DNA from 2 places in the Pseudoalteromonas sp. SG43-5 genome. Region 2 is predicted to be linked to the other one. Evidence: predicted binding sites of a transcription regulator. Region 2 holds the regulator's gene; the other holds the start of a gene.
The links. The regulator NrdR, encoded in region 2, represses ribonucleotide reductase genes. The targets are predictions, from matches to a motif close to AAACACNANATNTNGTGTTT.

Region 1: nrdA (class 1a ribonucleoside-diphosphate reductase subunit alpha) is a predicted target of NrdR. The motif match lies at 3,179-3,198, and genes of this name have one in related genera.

The regions. Positions count from the first base shown of each region.
Region 1 is NZ_JACJFA010000017.1:48,243-54,764, reverse strand. Features, by position in the region: gene nrdB (class Ia ribonucleoside-diphosphate reductase subunit beta) at 1-711, opposite strand, end outside; gene nrdA (class 1a ribonucleoside-diphosphate reductase subunit alpha) at 777-3,059, opposite strand; gene H5161_RS15835 (HAD family hydrolase) at 3,468-4,148, opposite strand; gene ubiG (bifunctional 2-polyprenyl-6-hydroxyphenol methylase/3-demethylubiquinol 3-O-methyltransferase UbiG) at 4,148-4,858, opposite strand; gene gyrA (DNA topoisomerase (ATP-hydrolyzing) subunit A) at 5,035-6,522, shown strand, end outside.
Region 2 is NZ_JACJFA010000001.1:18,697-25,218, forward strand. Features, by position in the region: gene ribE (6,7-dimethyl-8-ribityllumazine synthase) at 1-103, opposite strand, end outside; gene ribBA (bifunctional 3,4-dihydroxy-2-butanone-4-phosphate synthase/GTP cyclohydrolase II) at 204-1,316, opposite strand; gene H5161_RS00085 (riboflavin synthase) at 1,346-1,999, opposite strand; gene ribD (bifunctional diaminohydroxyphosphoribosylaminopyrimidine deaminase/5-amino-6-(5-phosphoribosylamino)uracil reductase RibD) at 2,016-3,149, opposite strand; gene nrdR (transcriptional regulator NrdR) at 3,152-3,601, opposite strand; gene glyA (serine hydroxymethyltransferase) at 3,970-5,226, opposite strand; gene thrC (threonine synthase) at 5,496-6,522, opposite strand, start outside.

The DNA of each region.
Region 1 (6,522 bases), on a different contig from region 2:
GCGTGCAATTAGCTTGATGATTTTAGCGTTACCTTCCATTAGCTCGCGCTCAGCAAATGCAAACGAACATGCAAAACTTACGTAAAAGCGAATCGCTTCAAGAATATTTACCGACATCATAGCCAGGTAAAGTTTCTTTTTAAGCTCAAATAAATTAATGATAACTGTTTTACCGTTAATCTCGTGTTTGCCTTCACCGTATAAGTTGTAAAGCGATACAGAGTTAATTAAGTCATCGTAGTATTTAGTTACGGCATCAGCACGTTCGCTAATTTTATCGTTGCTAACAATGTCATCAAAAATAAGCTCAGGTGCTTGTGTTACGTTACGGATAATATGCGTGTATGAGCGGCTGTGAATTGTTTCACTGAACGCCCACGTTTCTATCCATGTTTCAAGCTCTGGTAGCGATACAATTGGAAGTAGAGCCACGTTTGGCGAACGTCCTTGTACACTATCAAGCAGTGTTTGGTATTTTAAGTTGCTTAAAAATATATGCTTTTCGTGATCTGGTAATGCTTGAAAGTCTAAACGGTCTTTACTTACATCTACTTCCTCAGGACGCCAAAAGAAAGACAGTTGCTTTTCAATTAACTTTTCAAAAATTGGGTATTTTTGTTGGTCGTAACGAGATACGTTTACAGTTTGGCCAAAAAACATTGGCTCTTGCATTTGGTTATTATGGTTTCGGCTAAAAGTAGTATAAGACATGTTTATCACTCAAAAAACTATCAGAAAAAGCGGGCTAAATGCCCGCTTAAAATAAAAATCAGCAGTTATATTTTACACGCGCCGCCTTCACAATCGTCATCTTCCACTTCTGGAGCATCTTCTTGTGAATCTGAGGCGCCGTCGCGAGTATTGTGGTAATACAAGGTTTTAACACCTAGTTTGTACGCGCTTAGTAAGTCTTTTAATAAGACTTGCATAGGTACTTTACCGCCTTCGAACTTGTTTGGATCATAATTTGTATTTGCAGAAATTGTTTGGTCAACAAATTTTTGCATTATGCCAACAAGTTGTAGATAACCATCGTTTGATGGAATGTCCCATAGTAGCTCGTACTGATCTTTTAAACGCTCATACTCAGGAACAACTTGTTTTAAAATACCGTCTTTACTTGCTTTAACGCTAATATGTCCACGTGGTGGCTCAATACCGTTAGTTGCGTTAGAGATTTGCGACGATGTTTCTGATGGCATTAATGCACTTAGTGTTGAGTTACGCATACCGTGCTCTTTAATACTTGCACGTAGTGTATCCCAATCAAGATGAAGTGGCTCATCACAAATTTTATCTAAATCACGTTTGTACGTATCTGTTGGCATAATACCTTGTGAATACGTTGTCTCGTTAAACTTAGGACATGCGCCACGTTCTTTAGCAAGCTCGTTTGATGCTTTCATTAAGTAATATTGAATAGCTTCAAAGGTTTTATGCGTTAATGCATTAGCGCTGCCATCAGAATAACGCTTACCGTTTTTAGCTAGGTAGTATGCGTAGTTAATTACGCCTATTCCTAGTGTACGACGACCCATAGTTGCATTTTTAGCAGCCGGTACAGGGTAGTCTTGGAAATCAAGTAAGTTATCAAGTGCGCGTACTGCAAGTTCAGCTAGCTCTTCAAGCTCATCAAGTGACTCTATTGCACCTAGGTTAAACGCAGAAAGTGTACAAAGGGCGATTTCGCCTTCTTCGTCATTTACGTTATTAAGTGGCTTAGTTGGCAATGCAATTTCTAAACATAAGTTAGATTGGCGAATTGGCGCAACTTTAGAAATAAATGGGCTGTGTGTATTACAGTGATCCACATTTTGTAAATAAATACGACCAGTACTTGCACGCTCTTGCGCAAACATTGAGAAAAGCTCAATGGCTTTAATGCGTTTTTTACGAATAGACTCGTCTTGTTCGTATTTAACGTAAAGTGCGTCAAACTCAGCTTGGTCTTCAAAAAATGCATCATAAAGGCCAGGCACATCTGATGGGCTAAATAACGTAATGTAGTCGTCTTTAATTAAACGAGAGTACATTAATTTATTAAACTGTACGCCGTAATCTAGGTGGCGAACGCGGTTGTCGTCTACACCACGGTTATTTTTAAGTACAAGTAGGTTCTCTACTTCTAAATGCCAAAGCGGGTAGAATAATGTTGCTGCGCCGCCACGTACACCACCTTGTGAACAACTTTTAACCGCTGTTTGAAAGTGCTTATAAAAAGGGATACAACCTGTGTGATACGCTTCGCCGTTACGAATATGGCTACCTAGCGCACGTATTCTACCTGCATTAATACCAATTCCCGCACGTTGTGAAACGTATTTAACAATAGCTGACGACGTTGCATTGATTGAATCAAGGCTGTCGCCACATTCAATCAATACACATGAGCTAAACTGGCGAGTAGGCGTACGTACACCCGACATAATTGGCGTTGGTAGAGATATTTTAAATAAAGATACTGCATCGTAAAAACGTTTAATGTAATCAGTACGTGTTTCACGTGGGTAATCTGAAAATAAGCTTGCTGCAACTAAAATATATAAAAACTGTGCACTTTCGTATATTTCACCCGATACACGGTTTTGAACGAGATACTTACCTTCAAGTTGCTTTACAGCAGCGTAGCTAAAGTTAAGATCGCGAGAATGATCAAGGTATGCATCAAGCTCATCTAACTCTTGCTCTGTGTAATCTACTAGTAAATGAGCATCATAGCGTTTATCGCCAACCATTTTTGTTACGTGGTCAAATAAACGTGGTGGCTCAAATTGACCGTACGCTTTTTTACGTAAATGGAATACAGCTAAACGTGCAGCTAAGTATTGGTAATCAGGCGATTCTTTTGAAATCTGATCCGCTGCTGCTTTAATGATGGTTTCGTGAATGTCTTTAGTACGAATACCGTCGTAAAACTGAATGTGCGACTTTAATTCAACTTGCGAAACCGAAACGTTATTTAAACCTTCGGCGGCCCACTCAATAACGCGATGGATCTTATCCAGATCAAGAGGCTCTTTACGCCCGTCACGTTTGCTTACAGATAACTGTTGGTTCATTTGCCTGTATTCCTTGGGAATTATGTATTTTGACCAATGCTTTATACCTCGCCGGGGCAAGGTATATACTCATTTATTATAAGTTTCGCCATATTTGCGAATTTAATTGAATAACATTTGGCCACAATATCTGGTGTTGTTCAATTTAGAGATCACAAGATAGTGTGGTCTGAGTTGTTTTGCAAGGGACATAATTGCCCCTATTTGTGGATAACTTCGGGATAACGTATTTGTGTTAGTAGATACTCACCTTCGAACAATCATTTAAGTTGAAATATGCAAAAATCAACTAATGATCTGCTAAATTTACGCATTTTAAAAATAAATTTTGACTGCTTTTTTTATCAGCAAGCTTTGCGTAAAAACTAACACAATCACAATATATAGTGTTTATTAATTAACATGGCACTATATATGGTTAAAACCATCAATTGGGCTTTGCCAGTTAAAATCAGCATTCCAGCTGTTGGCTTCATCAATACTTGGTATGTAACCCCAAAGTGCCGTTGCTGTGCGCATACCTGCGGCTTTGCCTGCTTGTATGTCTCGCTGTGCATCACCAATGTACAAACAGCGTTTTGGTTGCACTCCCATAAGCTTTGCACAGTGTAGCAGCGGTAAAGGGGATGGCTTAGCTTCAGCTAAGGTGTCGCCACTTATTACTACACTAGCATTTTTCAATGCGGGAATTGCTGCCACTAAAGGATCAGTTAAAAACCCTGGTTTGTTAGTCATGATCCCCCATTTGATCTTTTTCTGATCAAGGGCAATAAGCAACGATTCAACACCGCTGAAGCAATGTGTGTGATTTGCTATGTTTGCAGCGTATTCGTCAACTAATTGCTTAATAAGCTCGCTTTGAGGTTGTGTGTCCCATAACTCTTTAAAACCAGCCTCTAATAATGCGCCTGCGCCGTTAGATGCCGCAGGACGGTATACATCACTACTAACAGGCTCTATTTTATTATTAATGAGAACTGCATTTAAAGCCGCACCTAAATCATCAGCGGTGTCGAGTAGAGTGCCGTCTAAATCAAATAAAAATGCATCGTACTCAATAAGGGGGAGGGGGGCTTGAGAGTTAGCCATTAAGCTAACTTCTCGAAGTACAGTATGTAATTTACGCTAACGTCACTATTGAGCGTATATTGCTTTGATAGTGGGTTATAAGAAAGGCCTGTACTTGCACGAACTTTTAAACCCGCTTGCTCTGCCCATGTAATAAGCTGTGCAGGTTTTATAAACTTTTTATGGTCGTGTGTACCTTCAGGCACCATTTTTAAAAGCTTTTCAGCACCAACAATAGCGTATAAATATGCTTTAGGTGTTTTGTTCAGGGTTGAAAAAAACACGTCTGCGCCTGGTTTGGCAAGTGCAGCTACGGCATGAATGATAGATGCTGGGTCGGGAACGTGCTCAAGCATTTCCATACAGGTTATTACATCAAAGCGCTCTGGGTGTTGCGATGCAAACTCTTCTGCTGGCACTTTTATGTAATCTACATTTACGCCAGTTTCTAAACTGTGCAACTTAGCAACAGTTAAAGGCTCTTGCCCCATATCGATGCCAGTTACTTTTGCGCCCATGCGCGCCATGCTTTGGCTTAAAATACCGCCACCACAGCCAACATCGAGTGTTTCTTTATCGAATAAGCCTTGCGTTTTGTTTGCTATAAAGTCTAAACGTAACGGGTTAATTTCGTGAAGAGGTTTGAATTCTCCGTCTAGGTCCCACCAACGCTCGGCGATGGCTTCAAATTTTGCTATTTCTGCGTGATCTACATTTTGATGTTCGGTCATAAAATACTTCCTCGTCAATCTGAGGCCATTATATAGGGCTAAATTGATAAATCGCAAAGTTTTGCGCCTGTAAATTAAAATTAATTGTGATAGCATGGCTGTTAGAAATAATAACAATACTCTTAATACCCAATACCGGGTTGTTGAGAGCTGATACTGAAGGAATGTGATATCAAATGACTGATCTCGCCAATGAAATTCTGCCAGTCAATATTGAAGACGAGTTAAAAAACTCCTACTTAGATTACGCAATGAGCGTAATTGTAGGACGTGCATTACCAGACGTACGTGACGGCTTAAAACCTGTTCATCGCCGCGTTTTGTTTGCAATGAACGAGCTTAGTAATGACTGGAACAAGCCTTACAAAAAATCGGCCCGTGTGGTCGGTGACGTAATCGGTAAATACCACCCACACGGCGACAGTGCAGTTTATGACACGATAGTTCGTATGGCTCAGCCATTCTCACTGCGTTATATGCTAGTAGATGGCCAAGGTAACTTCGGTTCGGTTGATGGTGATTCAGCAGCGGCAATGCGTTATACAGAAGTACGTATGGCTAAAATGTCGCATGAGTTATTAGCCGATCTTGAAAAAGAAACGGTTGATTTCGTTCCTAACTACGATGGCACTGAGTTCATCCCTGATGTTTTACCAACGAAAGTTCCTAATTTATTAGTGAATGGTTCGTCAGGTATTGCAGTAGGTATGGCTACAAATATACCACCACATAACTTAACTGAAGTTGTAAATGGTTGTTTGGCACTTATTCAAAATCCAGATTTAACTATTTTAGAGTTAATGGATTATATTCCTGGTCCTGATTTCCCAACGGCTGCAATTATCAACGGTAAGAAGGGTATTGAACAAGCCTACTTAACTGGCCGTGGTAAAGTGTACATGCGTGCACGCGCCGACATCGAAACCGATGAAAAAACAGGCCGTGAAACAATCATCGTTCACGAAATTCCTTATCAAGTTAATAAAGCTCGTTTAATTGAAAAAATTGCTGAGCTGGTTAAAGATAAGAAAATTGAAGGTATTAGTGCGCTACGTGATGAATCAGATAAAGACGGTATGCGTATCGTTATTGAAATCAAACGTGGTGACGTAGGCGAAGTTATTTTAAACAACTTGTATTCACAAACTCAGTTACAAACTGTGTTTGGTATGAATATGGTTGCGCTAATTAATAACCAACCTAAATGTTTCAATTTAAAAGAAATGTTAGAAGAGTTTATTATTCACCGTCGTGAAGTAGTAACTCGTCGTACAGTATTTGATTTACGCAAAGCCCGTGACCGTGCACACACGCTTGAAGGCTTAGCGATTGCGCTTGCGAACATTGACCCAATTATCGAACTTATTCGTAAATCCCCTACACCCGCTGAAGCTAAAATTGCTTTAACAGCGCGTCCGTGGGAATTAGGTAATGTACAAGGTATGCTTGAAAAAGCAGGTGAAGACAATGTTGCTCGTCCAGATTGGTTAGCGAGCGAACTTGGTATTCGCGATGGTCAATATTATATCTCTGAGCAACAAGCTCAAGCAATTCTTGATTTGCGTTTACATAAGCTAACAGGTCTTGAACACGAAAAAATCTTGACCGAATACCAAGCGTTATTAGAATTAATTGCTGAACTACTTTATATTTTGGCAACTCCT
Region 2 (6,522 bases):
CAGCACCTGCAAGGAGGCTGCTACCAATAAAGTCATTAAAACGAGAAATGACAATGGCAAATTTTTTGCCTGGAGCGTACTTATTACCTTCAATAATTTTCATTTGATAACCCTAAAAATAAGTTCAAGCGGTTGCGATTGCGCAAAAATTGCTGCGCATCATACCATAAAAATAAAATAATAGCCTAGTTTAAGCGTGATGCTTATTGTGGCTCAACGTAATCAACAACTTCTAAATGAAAGCCCGAAAGTGCATGGTACTTTTTAGGGCGACTCATTAATCGCATTTGTTTAATTCCAAGATCGGCAAGTATTTGCGAACCTACGCCAACAGTACGAGATGTACCTTTGAATTTACGTGGCGTAACGCTTTCGCCGGCATCAGCTGCTGCAAATGCTTTCACAGTTGCCTCTAACTCTTCAGTGCTTTCTTGCTTACCTAAAATAACTAAAGCACCTTCATTTTTAGCGATATAAGCCATTGCTTCAGAAAGGCCCCAGCTACGGTCAGCACTTCTGTCTGAAAGTAGAATATCGTTAAAGGTACTTTGCAAATGTACACGTACATTTGTCGGCTCTTGATCTTTTATATCGCCTTTGAGCAATACGTAATGTAATTGGCCGTCAATTGTGTCTTTGTAAGTAACTAAATCAAATTCACCATGAACAGTTGGTAACTTACATTTTGCTACTTGCTCAATTGTTGTTTCGTTTAAGTTGCGGTATTCTATTAAATCAGCAATGGTGCCAATTTTAATATCGTGCTCTTTCGCAAAAACTTCTAAATCAGGGCGGCGTGCCATAGTGCCATCAGCATTAAGTATTTCAACAATAACAGATGATGCTTCAAGCCCAGCTAAACGCGCTAAATCACAGCCAGCTTCAGTGTGTCCTGCGCGAGTTAATACGCCACCAGGTTGCGCCATAATAGGAAAAATATGTCCAGGCTGAACAATATCACTTGGGACTGCGCCTTTAGCTATAGCCGCTTGCACTGTACGCGCTCTATCTGCTGCTGAAATACCGGTTGTAACACCTTTTGATGCTTCTATCGACATTGTAAAGTTAGTCGAAAATGCTGCACCATTGTTTTTAACCATTAACGGTAAATCAAGTTGCTCGCAACGCTCTTGCGTCATGGTTAAACAAATTAAACCACGGCCATGGGTAGCCATGAAATTAATCGCTTCTGCGCTAATATGCTCAGCAGCTATTATTAAATCGCCTTCGTTTTCTCTATCTTCATCATCCATTAAAATAACCATTTTACCGGCTTTAATATCGTCGATGATTTCTTGCGCGCTGTGTAAATTCATAAATTTGCTCGTGTAAGTTGTCAGTTTCGTTATTTAATAAAACCCGCTTTAGCGAGTAAGCTCATCGAAATATCAGAGCCCGTTGGTTGCTCTGCACCCCTTATAAGGCGCTCTAAATAACGTGCAATTTGATCGACTTCTAAATTAACTTGGGTACCTACTTTAAAATGAGCAATTGTGGTTTGCTCACTCGTGTGTGGGACAATTGTTAATTTGAATTTATTACCCTCTACAGCGTTTACTGTCAGGCTTATACCATCAATACATACCGAACCTTTGTAAGGAATGTATTTCATTAAATTTTCGTCAGTTGTAAGCCAATATTCTGTTGCTCTGGCGTTTGCTGTAATACTTGTAATTGTTGCGATACCATCAACATGGCCAGACACTAAATGACCGCCTAAACGAGAAACAGGTTGCATGGCTTTTTCAAGATTCACCGTTTGTCCTAAAGCATAGTGAGCAAAACCGGTCAAACTAATCGTCTCATTAGATAAATCCGCACTAAAACCATCAATATGTTTACCAACTACAGTTAAGCAAACACCATTAGTTGCAATGCTGTCACCTAACTTTACGTCTGTCATATCAAGATCAGTACTTTGGATACGAATGGCTAAGTCGCCTTGTTTTTTTTGTAATAAAGCAATTTTGCCTGTGGCTTCTATTATCCCAGTAAACATAGCACTACTCTTTTTATTAAGTGATTTTAATGAGTTTTGACGCGGTGATACGTAAATCGTCACCAATGCGCGCACATTCATTAAATGTTAAATCAACGGTGTTTTGCATACTCGTCAATTCAGGAAAATTAACTAAACTTTTTGCATCATGGCCCATTAGTTTAGGCGCTAAATAAAAAACAAACTCGTCAACTAAATTAAGCTCTGTCATTTTACCAGCAAGTGTTGCGCCAGCTTCAAGCCAAACATTATTAAACTGCAGTTGCCCAAGTTTTTCTAAAACGGCTTGTAAATCAACTTTACCGTTACTTTCACTGACTTCAATATGCTTTACAAAATGCGGCCATTGCAATGATTTATCAACCTTAGTCGTAAATATTATTACATCACTTTGGATTTCAAATAAAGCAAGGTCAGGTGTTAAACGGTTTTGAGAGTCAATTATAACACGCACGGGCTGGCGAAGCGGCAAATCAGTAGGCAGTGTGCAAGGCAGCTCACTTAGTCGCACATTAAGTTTAGCATCGTCTACTAGCACTGTATCGGCACCGGTTAAAATAGCGCAGCTTTTCGCTCGGTATAATTGTACGTCTTGTCGAGCAGCAGGACTTGTGATCCACTTACTTTGCCCATTTTTAAGCGCCGTTTTACCATCAATACTCGCTGCCATTTTGCAAATCACATAAGGTAAGCCTTGTTCCATACGCTTAAAAAAGCCAACGTTAAGTGCGCGAGCTTGTGATTCGAGTAACCCGTAAGCAACGTCAATACCCGCGTCGCTCAGTATTTTAAGGCCTTTGCCAGCAACTTGTGGATTTGTATCAACCATAGCAGCAATTACTTTTACCACACCGGCAGCTTTTAAGCCTTCGGCGCACGGTGGCGTACGGCCATAATGACTACACGGTTCAAGCGTTACATAAGCCGTTGCACCTTGTGCATTTTTTCCAGCGACAGCCAGTGCATTTACTTCTGCATGGCCTTGACCTGCTAATTGATGAAAACCCTCACCAATTATTTGATTATTTTTAACTAAAACACAGCCAACATTAGGGTTAGGTGTGGTAGTAAACCGGCCTTTTTTGGCAAGTTCTATGGCGCGTGCCATATACATTTCATCATGTTCAGTAAAAGGAACTTGGCTTTGCATTGTTACTCCCCTAAGCGGGCAATTTCTTCGCCAAATTCGCGTATATCTTCAAACGAGCGATAAACAGAGGCAAATCTCACATACGCTACTTTATCGAGCTTTTTGAGGGCTTCCATAATGCATTCACCAACCAAATGGCTTGAAATTTCTCGCTCGCCTGTAGCACGCAACTGCGATTTTATTATATTCACAACTTCGTCTACTTGCTCTGTGCTCACTGGGCGTTTTTCGAGTGCGCGATTTAAGCCATTTAATAATTTATCTTCGTTAAATGGTTCGCGGCTGCCGTCTTGTTTAATAACACGAGGCATAACCAGTTCAGCGCCTTCAAATGTAGTAAAGCGCTCATGGCAGTCGTTGCACTCACGGCGCCTGCGAACTTGATGGCCTCCACCAACAAGGCGTGAGTCAATAACTTTAGTATCTTTTGCGGTACAAAATGGACAATGCATAGCTCGGTACTTCCGTTTTAAAACAAAAAAGACCGCTAAATAGCGGTCTTTTATCTTAGCAAAAAAATAGGGCCTGTTGACCTTTCAGGATTAAATTTGTTCTATCTATGGGTGATTTAATCGCGGCGCGAGGTTTGTAACCTAGTGGGCTAAGTAAAAACCGAGCAACAAAGAGTAAATCGCCCCTAGGACGAACCCGAGGGCAGTGCATGTTTGCCATTTATGCTGCGTTATCGCCTATTTGTGTGGAGTAACCACACTACATAGACTCTGCCTTGCCTAAAAACCAAACATGCTACTGCAAATTAAACCTCGAAAGATAAACAGGCCCCTAGCCTATGTGATCTAAATTACTGCTGCTTATGCAATTAAGCGTAAACAGGTAATTTTGCACAAATTGCTTTTACTTTTTCTTTAACTTGCGCCTGTACAGATTCATCAGTGATGTTATCTAGTACGTCACAAATCCAGCCAGCAAGCTCTTTTGATTCTTCTTCTTTGAAACCACGACGAGTGATTGCAGGAGAACCAATACGCAAACCAGATGTTACAAACGGAGAACGTGGATCGTTTGGCACTGAGTTTTTATTAACTGTGATGTTAGCGTTACCAAGGGCTGCGTCTGCATCTTTACCAGTAATATCTTTATCGATTAAATCGAGTAGGAATAAGTGGTTTTCAGTTTTGTCAGATACGATTTTGTAGCCGCGCTCTTGCATTACAGCAACCATTGCTTTTGCGTTTTTAACAACTTGTGTTTGGTATACTTTAAATTCTGGTTGAAGCGCTTCTTTAAATGCCACTGCTTTTGCTGCAATAACATGACATAAAGGACCACCTTGGCCACCAGGGAAAACTGCGCTGTTAAGCTTTTTATAGATTGCTTCATCGCCACATGCAGAGATAATTAAACCACCACGAGGACCAGCAAGTGTTTTATGCGTAGTTGTAGTTACAACATGTGCATGAGGAACTGGGCTTGGGTAAACGCCTGCCGCAATTAAACCTGCAACGTGAGCCATATCAACAAACAGGTAAGCACCTACTTTGTCAGCAATTTCACGGAATTTAGCCCAATCAACAATACCTGAGTACGCTGAGAAACCACCAATAATCATTTTTGGTTTATGCTCAAGTGCTAGTGCTTCAACCTGTGCGTAATCAATTTCGCCCGTTGTTTCATCTAGTCCGTATTGAATTGCATTGTAAAGCTTACCAGAGAAGCTTACGTGTGATCCGTGAGTTAAGTGACCACCATGAGCTAAGCTCATACCAAGTACAGTGTCGCCTGCTTCTAATAGCGCTAGAAAAACAGCAGCATTAGCTTGCGAACCAGCATGTGGTTGTACGTTTGCGTAGTCAGAACCAAATAACTCGTTAGCACGGTCAATTGCTAATTGCTCAACAACATCAACGTGCTCACAACCGCCATAATAACGTTTGCCAGGGTAACCTTCTGCGTATTTATTTGTAAGCTGTGAACCCTGCGCTTCTAGTACGCGTGGGCTACAGTAGTTTTCTGAAGCGATTAGTTCAATGTGCTCTTCTTGGCGAGCAGTTTCTTTGTTTATCGCGTCAAATAACTCTGGATCAAAATCCGAAATATTCATGCTACGTTCTAACATTGGGGTCTCCTAGGGCAACGTGTATGGTGTTTTTTAGAGGCTTTATTGTACGCTTTAAACGACTCTTTGCCTACGCTCTTAAGTTGAGGATATTTAAACAGGGATTGAAACTATTTCACAGACTTTTTAAGATGATATTTTCTTATAAAACCATAACGATTTTAAATGAATGCTATTTCCTACATTTAATTAGTAAATGCAACTCACTAGATTTAAAAGCCTAAAGTTATAAAAAAAGGCGGCTTAACCGCCTTTTTGAATTAATTAACTTAGCCAAGTTTAGCAAGTATTTCTGTACGTAATGCGTCGTAATCGGCCTTTATATCGCTTGCTAGGCATGGTTTTGCTAGTGCGTCGCTAAGTGGTTTTGGCATACCTAATTCAATATTTAAAATACCCTCTACGCTTTCTTTAAACTTAGCAGGGTGAGCTGTGGCTAAAAAGATGCCCGCTGCACCAGGCGCTCGATTTTCAACAAGACCTTGGTACGCAATAGCAGTGTGAGGCTCTGCAACATAACCCGTTTGTTGAATTTTTTTCATCACCGATTGCGTGTCTTCCTCGTTTACGCTAGTTGAATAAAAATTATCGTAGCTAAACCAGTTATTATCTAACATTGTTTGCACACGCGGCCAGTTGTTTGGCTTACTTACATCCATTGCATTTGAAAGCGACTCAAGTGTTGCGTTTGGCGTCCAGGTTTTATCAAGCATAAAGCGCGGCACAGTATCATTTTGGTTGGTGGTTGCACTTAATTTACCTACAGGTAAGCCAATAACCGCACCAATCATTGCAGCACATACATTACCAAAGTTGCCACTTGGCACTGATATATGCGCTGTTGCGCGTTTTTCTTTTGGTAGTTGTGCAATGGCCTCAAAGTAATAACAAACCTGAGCAACTAAACGGCTAATATTAATTGAATTAGCAGAATTAAGCCCAAGTGTTGATTTAACTTCTTCATCTAAAAAGGCATTTTTAACCAACTCTTGGCAATCATCAAAACTGCCATCAACTGCGTAACAATGAATATTGTTACCTAACGTAGTAAATAGCTTTTGCTGAGCAAGTGAAATTTTGCCTTTAGGATATAAGATGACAACATCGATATTCGGCTTGTTATAAAAAGCATGTGCAACGGCTGCACCAGTATCGCCCGAAGTTGCGGTTAAAATAGTTACTTTTTCATCTTTATTAAATTGCGCTAAACACTCAGCCATAAAGCGACCACCAAAGTCTTTAAACGCAAGCGTAGGACCATGAAACAACTCTAAGCAGTATGTATTCTCTTCAACT